DNA from 2 places in the Streptomyces inhibens genome. Region 1 is predicted to be linked to the other one. Evidence: riboswitches for the same ligand, from Rfam matches in the RefSeq annotation. Region 1 holds a riboswitch; the other holds the start of a gene.

Region 1 (5,562 bases):
CCGCGATCCATACCGCCCAGCCGGTGAGGAAGCCGAGGACCGGGCCGTGGGAGAGATGGCCGTAGCGGGCCATGCCGCCGGGGATCGGGTAGGCCGAGCCGACCTCCGCGTAGGTCATCGCGATCATGCCGATGAAGACGGCGCCGATCACCCAGGCGAGCAGTGCCGCGGGGCCCGCCACCTGGGCGGCGGCACCGGCGCCGAAGAGCCAGCCGGAGCCGAAGATCGAGCCTATGCCGATCATGATGAGGGCGAAGAGGCTGAGCCCCTTCCGGTCGCCCGCGCTCATGTCCATGGGGTGAGTGGTCCGTCCTGCCGTTGCCGATTGCCCCCTCGCCGTTGAAGGGCCGCTGCCGTGTGCAGCTGACACCTTATTTCTCGCGAATCATCAGAATTCGCCGCGATTTCGCACAAGGGGAAGGGGAAATCGAGCATGCAGACCATGAGCCCGGGACCAACGGCCCCGGGCTCACGGCCCGTTCAGCCTTCGCCCGCCGATCACCGGCGGTGCGAGGGCTCACTGCATGAGACGCGTCACAGCGACGGGTAAAGGGGGAACTTGTCCGCCAGCGCGGTGACCCGGGCCTTGAGGGCTTCGGTGTCGTAGGTGGGCTTGAGTGCCTCGGCGATGATGTCGGCGACCTCGCGGAAGTCTTCGGCCTGGAAGCCGCGGGTGGCCAGTGCCGGGGTGCCGATGCGCAGACCCGAGGTGACCATGGGGGGTCGGGGGTCGTTGGGGATGGCGTTGCGGTTGACGGTGATGCCGACCTCGTGGAGGCGGTCCTCGGCCTGCTGGCCGTCCAGTTCGGAGTCGCGCAGGTCGACCAGGACGAGGTGGACGTCGGTGCCGCCGGACAGGACGGAGACGCCGTGCTGCTTGATGTCGTCCTGGATGAGGCGTTCGGCGAGGATCTTGGCGCCGTCGAGGGTGCGCTGCTGGCGCTCCTTGAATTCTTCGGAGGCGGCGACCTTGAAGGAGACGGCCTTGGCGGCGATGACGTGTTCGAGGGGGCCGCCCTGTTGGCCGGGGAAGACGGCGGAGTTGATCTTCTTGGCGAGTTCCTGGGTGGAGAGGATCACGCCGCCGCGGGGGCCGCCGAGGGTTTTGTGGGTGGTGGTGGTCACGACGTGGGCGTGCGGGACCGGGTTGGGGTGCAGGCCCGCGGCGACGAGGCCGGCGAAGTGGGCCATGTCGACCATGAGGTAGGCGCCGACCTCGTCGGCGATGCGGCGGAAGGCGGCGAAGTCGAGCTGGCGGGGGTAGGCGGACCAGCCGGCGACGATCAGCTTGGGGCGGTGTTCCTTGGCGAGGCGTTCGACCTCTTCCATGTCGACGAGGTTGGTCTTCTCGTCGACGTGGTAGGGGACGACGTTGTAGAGCTTGCCGGAGAAGTTGATCTTCATGCCGTGGGTCAGGTGCCCGCCGTGGGCGAGGTTGAGGCCCAGGATGGTGTCGCCCGGCTTGATGAGGGCGAACATGGCGGCGGCGTTGGCCTGTGCGCCGGAGTGGGGCTGGACGTTGGCGGCTTCGGCGCCGAAGAGGGCCTTGATGCGGTCGATGGCGATCTGTTCGACGACGTCGACGTGTTCGCAGCCGCCGTAGTAGCGGCGGCCGGGGTAGCCCTCGGCGTACTTGTTGGTCAGGACGGAGCCCTGGGCCTCCATGACGGCGACGGGGGCGAAGTTCTCCGAGGCGATCATTTCGAGGGTGGACTGCTGGCGGTGCAGCTCGGCGTCGACGGCGGCGGCGACGTCGGGGTCGAGCTCATGGAGGGAGCTGTTCAGAAGCGACATGAGTCTTTCCTGGAGGAGTCAGGGGCGGGGTGGGGGTCCCCCGCTCGAGCGAAGCCGCGAGTGGGGGAGGGGCCGGACGGCTCAGCCGGTGATGAAGGCGGCGTACTCGTCGGCCGAGAGCAGCTCGCCCGGCTCGCCGCTGATCTTCAGCTTGAACAGCCAACCGCCCTCGAACGGGGCGGAGTTCACCAGCGAGGGGTCGTTGACGACATCCTCGTTGATCTCGACGATCTCGCCGTCGACGGGCGAGTAGAGATCGCTGACCGACTTGGTCGACTCCAGCTCACCGCAGGTCTCGCCCGCCGCGACCGTGGCGCCGACCTCCGGGAGCTGCACGTAGACGACGTCGCCGAGTGCGTTGGCCGCGTGCTCGGTGATGCCGACCGTCGAGACGCCGTCCTCGGCGCCCGACAGCCACTCGTGCTCCTTGCTGTAGCGCAGCTGCTGGGGGTTGCTCATGGCTCGATTCTCCTGTACGCGAGGGTGTGATCGTGAATCGGGGCACTCCCCCAGCTGCCGCTGGGGGACCCCACCCGGACGAAGTCTGGGGGAGGGTCTTGCACAGTGAGACGCGCGGGCGCGCCACTGCCGGGCCTGCCGTGGGTGAACCGCTACTTCTGCCGCTTGTAGAACGGCAGCGCGGTGACCTCGTACGGCTCATGGCTTCCACGGATGTCCACACAGACACCCTCGGTACCCGGTGTGGCGTAGGCCGCGTCGACGTAGGCGATGGCGATCGGCTTGCCGAGCGTGGGGGAGGGGGCGCCGGACGTGACCTCGCCGATGACCGTGCCGTCGGCCGCGACGACCGGGTATCCGGCGCGCGGGACGCGGCGGCCCTGGGCGATCAGACCGACCAGCTTGCGCGGCGGTTGGGTCTCGGCGCGCTCGGCGGCCGCCGCCAGCGCGGCGCGGCCCACGAAGTCACCGCCGTTGGTCGTCTTCTCGAACTTCACGACCCGGCCCAGGCCCGCGTCGAACGGGGTGGTCGCGGTGGTCAGCTCGTGCCCGTACAGCGGCATGCCCGCCTCCAGGCGCAGCGTGTCGCGGCAGGACAGACCGCAGGGGACCAGACCGACGTCCTTGCCGGCCTCGGTCAGCGCCTCCCAGAGGGCGACCGCGTCCGCCGGCCGGACGAACAGTTCGAAGCCGTCCTCGCCGGTGTACCCGGTACGGGCGATCAGCGCGTCGACACCGGCGACCGTGCCGGGCAGGCCCGCGTAGTACTTCAGACCGTCCAGATCGGCGTCCGTGAGCGCCTTGAGGATGCCGGGGGACTCCGGGCCCTGCACCGCGAGCAGCGCGTAGGCGTCCCGGTCGTCGCGGATCGCGGCGTCGAAACCGCCGGCGCGCGCGGTCAGCGCGTCCAGCACCACCTGGGCGTTGGAGGCATTGGCGACGACCATGTACTCCTGGTCGGCCAGGCGGTAGACGATCAGGTCGTCGAGGATGCCGCCCTCGGCCTCACAGATCATGGTGTAGCGGGCGCGGCCGGTCTTGACGCCGCCGATGTTGCCGACCAGCGCATAGTCGAGGAGGTCGGCGGCCTGCGGGCCGGTGACGGTGATCTCGCCCATGTGGGAGAGGTCGAAGAGACCGGCGCGGGTGCGGACGGCGACATGTTCGTCGCGCTCGCTGCTGTAGCGCAGCGGCATGTCCCAGCCGGCGAAGTCGGTCATGGTCGCGCCGAGCGCGCGGTGCGTGGCATCCAGCGCGGTGCGGCGGGGGGCATCTGTCATGGTTCTGGGCTCCCAGGCATGGGTGACAAGACGTTCTCCCCATCTGTCATCGGAACCTGAGAGGTTCACCGGGATCCCACGAACGGACCCGGTTTGCACCTTGGGTGGAGCCGTCCCGTAGGCCGGGCAGTGGCTCGCTTTTCAGATCTGCCTCGCCCGCGCGGTATAGGGGCCTGAGAGATTCAAGGGAGGACTTGCTCCTTCGGCGCCCCGCCGTGGCGGCCGGGGACTCTCCCGCGCGGATTCAAGCGGCCGGTATGGAGTTGGCGGTGCACAGGTGAGCTGAGATGTGCACGTGGCGGCCACATCATTGCACGGGATCGCCGGATACAGGAGACCCGGTCGGCGCACCGCCCACGACGTGGGCAGATCGGACAATCGCCTTGATGGGCATTACCTTTTCTTGACACTCTGCGGGTAAGGGACGGACTCCAACCGGACCAGTAGCGGGCGGGGAGGGCGATCACGGTGCACAGGGAAGCGGCATGCGCGGCCACTGCAGGGGCCGTGCCCCCGGACGCCCTGCCGGTGGCGTCGTCCGCCGGATCCCGGGCCCGGCGCCCGGCGCGGTCCGTCGTCCGCCCGGGGCGCGGCGCCCAGGTCGAGGACCTGCGCGCCGAGGAGACCGGGTCCGCCACCACCGAGCTGCGGTTTCCGGCCGGTGACCTGGTCGTGGTCTCCGGACTGCCGGGCAGCGGCAAGAGCACCCTGATGCATCGCCTCGTGCCACCGCTGGACGGGCACGGCGTCACGGTGCACCGCATCGATTCGCAGGACGTACGCGAGCGCTGGGAGCGCGGCAGGCTGCGCCGGCTGCCCTACGGCCTGTACCGCCCGCTGGTCCGGGCCGCCCACTATCTGGCGCTGCGCCGTGCGCTGCGCTCCGGCGACAGTGTGGTGGTGCACGACTGCGGGACGCTGGCGTGGGTGCGCCGCTGGATCGCGCGGTCGGCAGCGCGCGGTGGCCGCGGGCTGCATCTGGTGCTGCTCGACGTACCGCCCCAGGTGGCGCTGTCCGGCCAGGAGTCGCGGGGGCGCGGGGTATCGGGGTACGCCTTCGCGCGGCACCGCAGGGCGGTGACCCGACTGGTCGACGCGGCGGAGTCGACCCGTCTGCCCAAGGGCTTCGGCTCGGCGGTCCTGCTGGACCGTCGGGCGGCGACCGCACTGGAGACGGTCACTTTCGACTGAGGAGACGGCCGCTTTCGGTCAGCGGCGTGCACCTGTCCCCGGGCCCGCCCCCGCACGCTCCACCTCCCGCTTTCTCGTCTAGTGTTTTCGGCCAGACGGCGCGGTTTTGGAGCGGGTGGGTGCAGATGACTTTTCCGGAGCAGCAGGGGATACCGCAGCTGGCGTGGCCGGCGAATGAGCTCGAAGAGGTGCTGGGCGCTTCGGTCGGGCATCCGGGCGCCGGCGGGCGGATCGTCGAGGTCCTTGGCCGCAGCCGGGTGTGGGTGCCGCTGCCCAACGGCGGTGGCCCGGAGAGCGCCGGGCCCGGCTCCCGCGGCCTCGATCTGCCCACCGTCGAGATCGACGGTGCGGCCTATGTCCCGGTCTTCAGTTCCGAGCAGGAGTTCCTGAGGGTCGTCGGCTCGCACATGTCCTTCACCGTGGCCCCGGCCCGGGAGTTCGCCCGTGGTCTGCCGCCGCGGATCGGTATCGCGGTCAACCCCGACGGCATGATCGGCGTTCCGCTGCCGCCGCCCGCGGTGGCCGAATTGTGCCGGGAGGGGCGTCATGAATCGGGCCCGCTGCCGAGCGGCGGCCGGGTGCGGCTCTTCGAACCGGACTGGCAGGAGGAGCCGGTGGACTTTCTGGCCGCCGCCGGACTGGAGTTCTCCGGCGCCGGAATTGTCCTGAGTGCCCGACGTGCCCTGGCAAGTGTCGAGGGCGACACGCCCGCACTGTTCGTCGGTGTTCAGGTCGCGGCACCCCCCGCCGCACTGCACGACGGCAGCGCCCGCGAGACGGTCCTGGCAGCCCTCGGACGTGCGCTCGGCGCCGTCCCGGTGCCCTGGCCCGTACAGCT
Region 2 (5,562 bases), 5.3 Mb from region 1:
CGCACCGGCGCAAACCTCCCACCAGAGCGCGCTCCGCGGCCCTTTCCGGCCGCGGAGCGCTCTGTCGTACTCACCCGCGCGGCCTAGCCCGCGAATACCATTCCCAACCCCCTTGGGGAGGAGTGCAATTGGGAGCAACCGCCCGCACGGGTGACGCGTCCGTATCGAGTGAGTACCGCTGCTGCGAAATCCCTGCGGAATCCCGTCCGTGGGGCAACACTGGGATCGACCGATTGAAACGGGGGAGCGGCCATGAACACCTCATCGAGCCGCACAACGACGTTCACCACACCGCAGCGAAAGACAACCTCTATGTGTCAGCACCAACCGCCATGCCCGTCAGCAGACTCCACCGACCGGGAGGCCGCACACCTTGTGGCGCACCACCCCGAGCAGGGCTGGAGCCTGCTCTGCAACGGCGTCCTGCTCTTCGAGGACACCGGTGAGCTGCTGCCGGACGGGCAGGTCATCGCCCCGCACCGGGCTCGGGTCACCGCCGCGGCCTGACCCGCGCGCACCCGGCACGTACAACAGGGCCCCCGGCGGATCGCCGAGGGCCCTTGATGTTGCCCGGGTGGCTCAGTTGTCGTACTCGTCCAGCGGCGGGCAGGAGCAGACGAGGTTACGGTCACCGAAGGCACCGTCGATACGGCGCACCGGCGGCCAGTACTTCTCCGCGGCCACGACACCGGCCGGGAAGACGGCCTCCTCGCGGGTGTACGAGTGGTTCCAGTCACCGCCGAGCGCGGCCGCGGTGTGCGGGGCGTTGCACAGCGGGTTGTCGCCCTTGTCCCACTCCCCCGAGCCGACCTTCTCGATCTCCGCGCGGATGGCGATCATCGCGTCGCAGAAGCGGTCCAGCTCGCCCAGGTCCTCGCTCTCGGTCGGCTCGATCATCAGCGTGCCGGCCACGGGGAAGGACATCGTCGGTGCGTGGAAGCCGTAGTCGATGAGCCGCTTGGCGACATCGTCGATGCTCACACCGGTCGCCTTGGTCAGCGGCCGGACGTCGATGATGCACTCGTGGGCGACCAGACCGCCAGGGCCGGTGTAGAGCACCGGGTAGTGCGGCTCCAGGCGCTTGGCGATGTAGTTGGCGCTCAGCACCGCGACCTGGGTGGCGCGCTTGAGGCCCTCGCCGCCCATCAGTCGGACGTACGCCCAGGAGATCGGCAGGATGCCGGCCGAACCCCAGGGGGCCGCGGAGATCGGCCCGACGCCCGTCTCGGGGCCCGCGGTGGGCTGCAGCGGGTGGTTGGGCAGGTACGGCGCCAGGTGGGCGCGCACGCCGACCGGGCCGACACCGGGGCCACCGCCGCCGTGCGGGATGCAGAACGTCTTGTGCAGGTTGAGGTGCGAGACATCGCCGCCGAACTTGCCGGGCTCGGCGAGCCCCACCAGCGCATTGAGGTTGGCGCCGTCGACGTAGACCTGGCCGCCGGCGTCGTGCACCGCCGCACAGATCTGGGTGATGTGCTCCTCGAACACGCCGTGCGTGGAGGGGTAGGTGACCATCAGGACCGCGAGCTCGTCACGGTACTTCTCGATCTTGGCGTGCAGATCGTCGGCGTCGACCTCGCCGTCCTCACCGGTCTTGACGACGACGACCTTCATGCCGGCCATGACGGCGCTGGCGGCGTTGGTGCCGTGCGCCGAGGACGGGATCAGGCAGACGGTGCGCTGCTCGTCGCCGTTGGCGCGGTGGTAGGCACGCACGGCCAGCAGACCGGCCAGCTCACCCTGCGATCCGGCGTTCGGCTGGATGGAGACCTTGTCGTAGCCGGTGACCGTGGCCAGCCGCTCCTCCAGCTCCTGGATCAGCGTGAGGTAGCCCTGGGCCTGCGCGGCCGGCGCGAAGGGGTGCAGCTGGCCGAACGCGGGCCAGGTGACCGGCTCCATCTCGGTGGTGGCGTTCAACTTCATCGTGCAGGAGCCGAGCGGGATCATTCCGCGGTCCAGCGCGTAGTCCTTGTCGGCGAGCGTGCGCAGGTAGCGCAGCATCGCGGTCTCGGAACGGTGCTGGTGGAAGACCGGGTGGGTGAGGTACTCGTCCGAGCGCAGCAGCGTCTGCGGCAACGTCTCGGCGACGGCCGCGTCCAGCTGCTCGACGTCGCCCTGCACGCCGAAGGCGCCCCAGACACCGGCCAGCTGCGCGCGGCCGGTGGTCTCGTCACAGGCGATGCCGACCAGGTCCGCGTCGGCCTGCCAGAGGTTGACACCGGCCTCGCGGGCGGCGGCGACGACCTCGGCGGCCCGGCCGGGCACCCGCGCGGTCAGCGTGTCGAAGTACGCACCGTGCACGATCTCCACCCCGCCGGCCCGCAGGCCCTCGGCGAGGACGGCGGCGTAGCGGTGGGTGCGCCGGGCGATGGTCCGCAGGCCCTCGGGGCCGTGGTAGACGGCGTACATGCCGGCCATGACGGCGAGCAGCACCTGTGCGGTGCAGATGTTGCTGGTGGCCTTCTCACGGCGGATGTGCTGCTCACGCGTCTGCAGCGCGAGGCGGTAGGCCTTGTTGCCGTCGGCGTCGACGGAGACGCCCACCAGGCGGCCGGGCAGGCTGCGGGCGAACCGCTCGCGTACGGCCATGAAGCCGGCGTGCGGTCCGCCGAAGCCCATCGGGACGCCGAAGCGCTGGGTCGTGCCGACGGCGATGTCCGCGCCGAGCTCGCCGGGCGAGGTCAGCAGCGTCAGGGCGAGCAGATCGGCGGCCATGGTGACGATCGCGCCCAGCTCGTGGGCCTGCTCGATCACGGCGCGCGGGTCGCGGACCGCGCCGGAGGCGCCCGGGTACTGCAGCAGCACGCCGAACACACCGCGCTCGGCGATCTCGGCGGGAATGCCCTCGGTCAGGTCCGCGACCACGACCTCGACGCCGGTCGGCTCGGCGCGGGTCTCGATCACGGCGATGGTCTGCGGCAGACAGTCGGCGTCGACCAGGAAGACGCCCTGCTTGACCTTGCCGATACGGCGGGAGAGCGCCATCGCCTCGGCGGCGGCGGTGCCCTCGTCCAGGAGGGAGGCGCCGGAGGTGGGCAGTCCGGTCAGGTCGGCGACCATCGTCTGGAAGTTCAGCAGCGCCTCCAGGCGGCCCTGCGAGATCTCCGGCTGGTAGGGCGTGTACGCCGTGTACCAGGCCGGGTTCTCCATGACGTTGCGCAGGATCACCGGCGGGGTGAACGTGCCGTAGTAGCCGAGCCCGATCATGGACGACAGCACCTGGTTGCGGTCCGCCAGGCCCCGCAGTTCCTGGAGGACCTCGGCCTCGGTACGGCCCTGCGGCAGGCCGAGCGCCTCGGCGCTCTTGATCACATCGGGTACGGCGGCGTCGGTGAGCTCGTCCAGCGACCCGAATCCGACGTGCGCGAGCATCTTCGCCTGCGCCTCGTGGTCGGGACCGACGTGGCGGTGCTCGAAGGGGATGCCGCGCTCCAGCTCGGTCAAGGAGATGCGATTGGTGGTCATCTGCGGGGGCCTCCTGGTCGGTACGACCTTCGAGGGGCACCACGGCGTGGGTGCCCGGACGGCCTCCCCCTCTGTCATCTCAACCTGAGAGCTTCACCGGCCCGCGCGAGGCGGCCCGGCTTTCACCGTCGGTGAGGAGGGGTCCCGGCGCTGTGCCTGTCCGTGGCCCGCCCTGCTTTCCAGAGTGACCTCGTCCATGCGGTACGTGTGCCTGAGAGATTCCGGGGAGGATTTGCTCCTTCGGCGCCCTGGTCGCGAACGACAAAGGACTCTCCCGCATGGGGTCTACGGCCATTGGCCAGCCTACCAGCGCGCCACTCGAAGGATCCTTCGAGTGGCCGAGGCATGAAATGTGCCGTTTGGTAGTTGTCACAGGGCAGTTGCGACCAATTGGAGGGGCCGTGCAAACCGATATCGATCCCCGAAGCCTGATCGGCCGCAAAGCGTTCGACCGGAACGGCGCGAAAATAGGCACCATCGACGAGGTGTATCTCGACGACGCGACGGGGGAACCGGAGTGGGCGGCCGTACGCACCGGACTCTTCAGCCGGGATGCGTTCGTGCCCCTGGAGCCCAGCAAGATGATCGGCGAGAGCCTGCACATTCCCTACGACCGCAAGCTGATCAAGGACGCCCCGGACTTCGGCGTGGGCCGCCACCTCTCCCCCGAACAGGAACTCCAGCTCTACCACCACTACCGACTGGATATCTCCTCCCCCGACTCGGATCCGGTGTCCTCCAACGGCTCCGGCGACAAGGACTTCGGCAAGATCGCCGGCTCGGAGGACTGAGCACCACCCGGCTCCCCGCCCACCAGCGGCAGGGGCTCCCCCGGCCGCAGGGCCGGATCCTCGACGGCAAAGGTCCGCACCCTCCCCGGTGCGGACCACGGCGTTTCGAAGCGGACGGTCACTCTCCCCACCCCGCTTCCCTGCACCCACCCGGCGCCGAACTCGTCGTGCACCACATCCAGCCCCGGATGCCAGCGGCGCGGCCGCTCCTCCTCGGACTCCCGCTCACCGCTCTCGCCCCCGACCGGCTCCGGTGCCGCCTTGGCCAGCTCCTCGGCCTCCCGCTCCGTCGCCAGCTGGGCGAACAGATCCTCCTGCGTGAAATCGGCCAGCCCGCTGACCCCCACGCCCAGCAGCCGCACCCCGCCCGTGGTGTCCACCAGCTCCAGCAGCCGCACGGCCGCCTCCCGTACGACCGCGGGGTCGTCGGTGGGCCCGCGCAGCGTCTCGGAGCGGGTCAGCGTCGAGAAGTCGTAGTTACGCACCTTGATCACTACCGTGCGCCCGGAGCGCCCGGCCGCCCGTAGCCGCTGGACACAGCGGTCCGCCAGCCGCAGCACCTCGGTCCGCACCCGCGTCCGGTCGGTCAGATCGACCTCGAAGGTGTCCTCGACGGAGATGGACTTCGCGTCCCGCTCCGCCACCACCGGCCGGTCGTCCTGGCCCAGCGCCATCGCATACAGCCCTGCGCCGTGCGCCTTGCCCAGCAGCCGCACCAGCTCCGCCTCGCCGGCCTCCGCGGTCTCCGCGACGGTGTGGATCCCGGCCCGGCGCAACGTCTCGGCCGTCGCGGGGCCCACCCCGGGCAGCGTCCGCACCGTCATCGGCCCCAGCAGCTCCCGCTCGGTGCCGGGCTCGATCACCACCAGGCCGTCCGGCTTGGCGGCCTCCGACGCGATCTTTGCGAGCATCTTGGCGCCCGCGAGCCCCACCGAGCCGGTCAGGCCCGTCGCCGACCGGATGTCCCGCCGCAGCCGCTCCCCCACGGCCCGTACGGCGGCCGTCTCGGCCGGCACCCCGCCCGCTTCCAGATCCACGAACGCCTCGTCCAGGCTCAGCGGCTCCACGAGCGGCGACAGCGCATGCAGCAGCTCCATCACCGCCTCACTCACTTGGCGGTACAGGGTGAAGCGAGGAGTGAGATAAGCGGCGTTGGGACACAGCCGGCGCGCCTGGGCCGTGGGCATCGCCGAGCGGACGCCGAAGACCCGGGCTTCGTACGACGCCGTGGCGACCACTCCGCGCGGCCCGATCCCGCCGACCACCACGGGCTTGCCGCGCAGGCTCGGCTTGGCCGCCTGCTCGG

Evidence for each region. A riboswitch is a leader RNA that binds a small molecule or an ion and turns the genes downstream of it on or off. The one in region 1 is predicted to bind glycine.
Region 2: it holds a riboswitch for glycine, as region 1 does, so the genes downstream of both, gcvP (aminomethyl-transferring glycine dehydrogenase) here and gcvT (glycine cleavage system aminomethyltransferase GcvT) in region 1, are expected to answer to the same signal.

Annotation. Positions count from the first base shown of each region.
Region 1 is NZ_CP084681.1:6,814,716-6,820,277, forward strand. Features, by position in the region: gene KI385_RS30940 (APC family permease) at 1-295, opposite strand, end outside; gene glyA (serine hydroxymethyltransferase) at 535-1,794, opposite strand; gene gcvH (glycine cleavage system protein GcvH) at 1,876-2,253, opposite strand; gene gcvT (glycine cleavage system aminomethyltransferase GcvT) at 2,406-3,533, opposite strand; glycine riboswitch at 3,567-3,684, opposite strand; glycine riboswitch at 3,685-3,780, opposite strand; gene KI385_RS30960 (AAA family ATPase) at 4,041-4,724, shown strand; gene KI385_RS30965 (enhanced serine sensitivity protein SseB) at 4,850-5,562, shown strand, end outside.
Region 2 is NZ_CP084681.1:1,534,305-1,539,866, forward strand. Features, by position in the region: gene KI385_RS07220 (DUF5999 family protein) at 313-507, shown strand; gene gcvP (aminomethyl-transferring glycine dehydrogenase) at 580-3,465, opposite strand; glycine riboswitch at 3,655-3,752, opposite strand; gene KI385_RS07230 (PRC-barrel domain-containing protein) at 3,867-4,256, shown strand; gene KI385_RS07235 (DNA polymerase IV) at 4,160-5,562, opposite strand, start outside.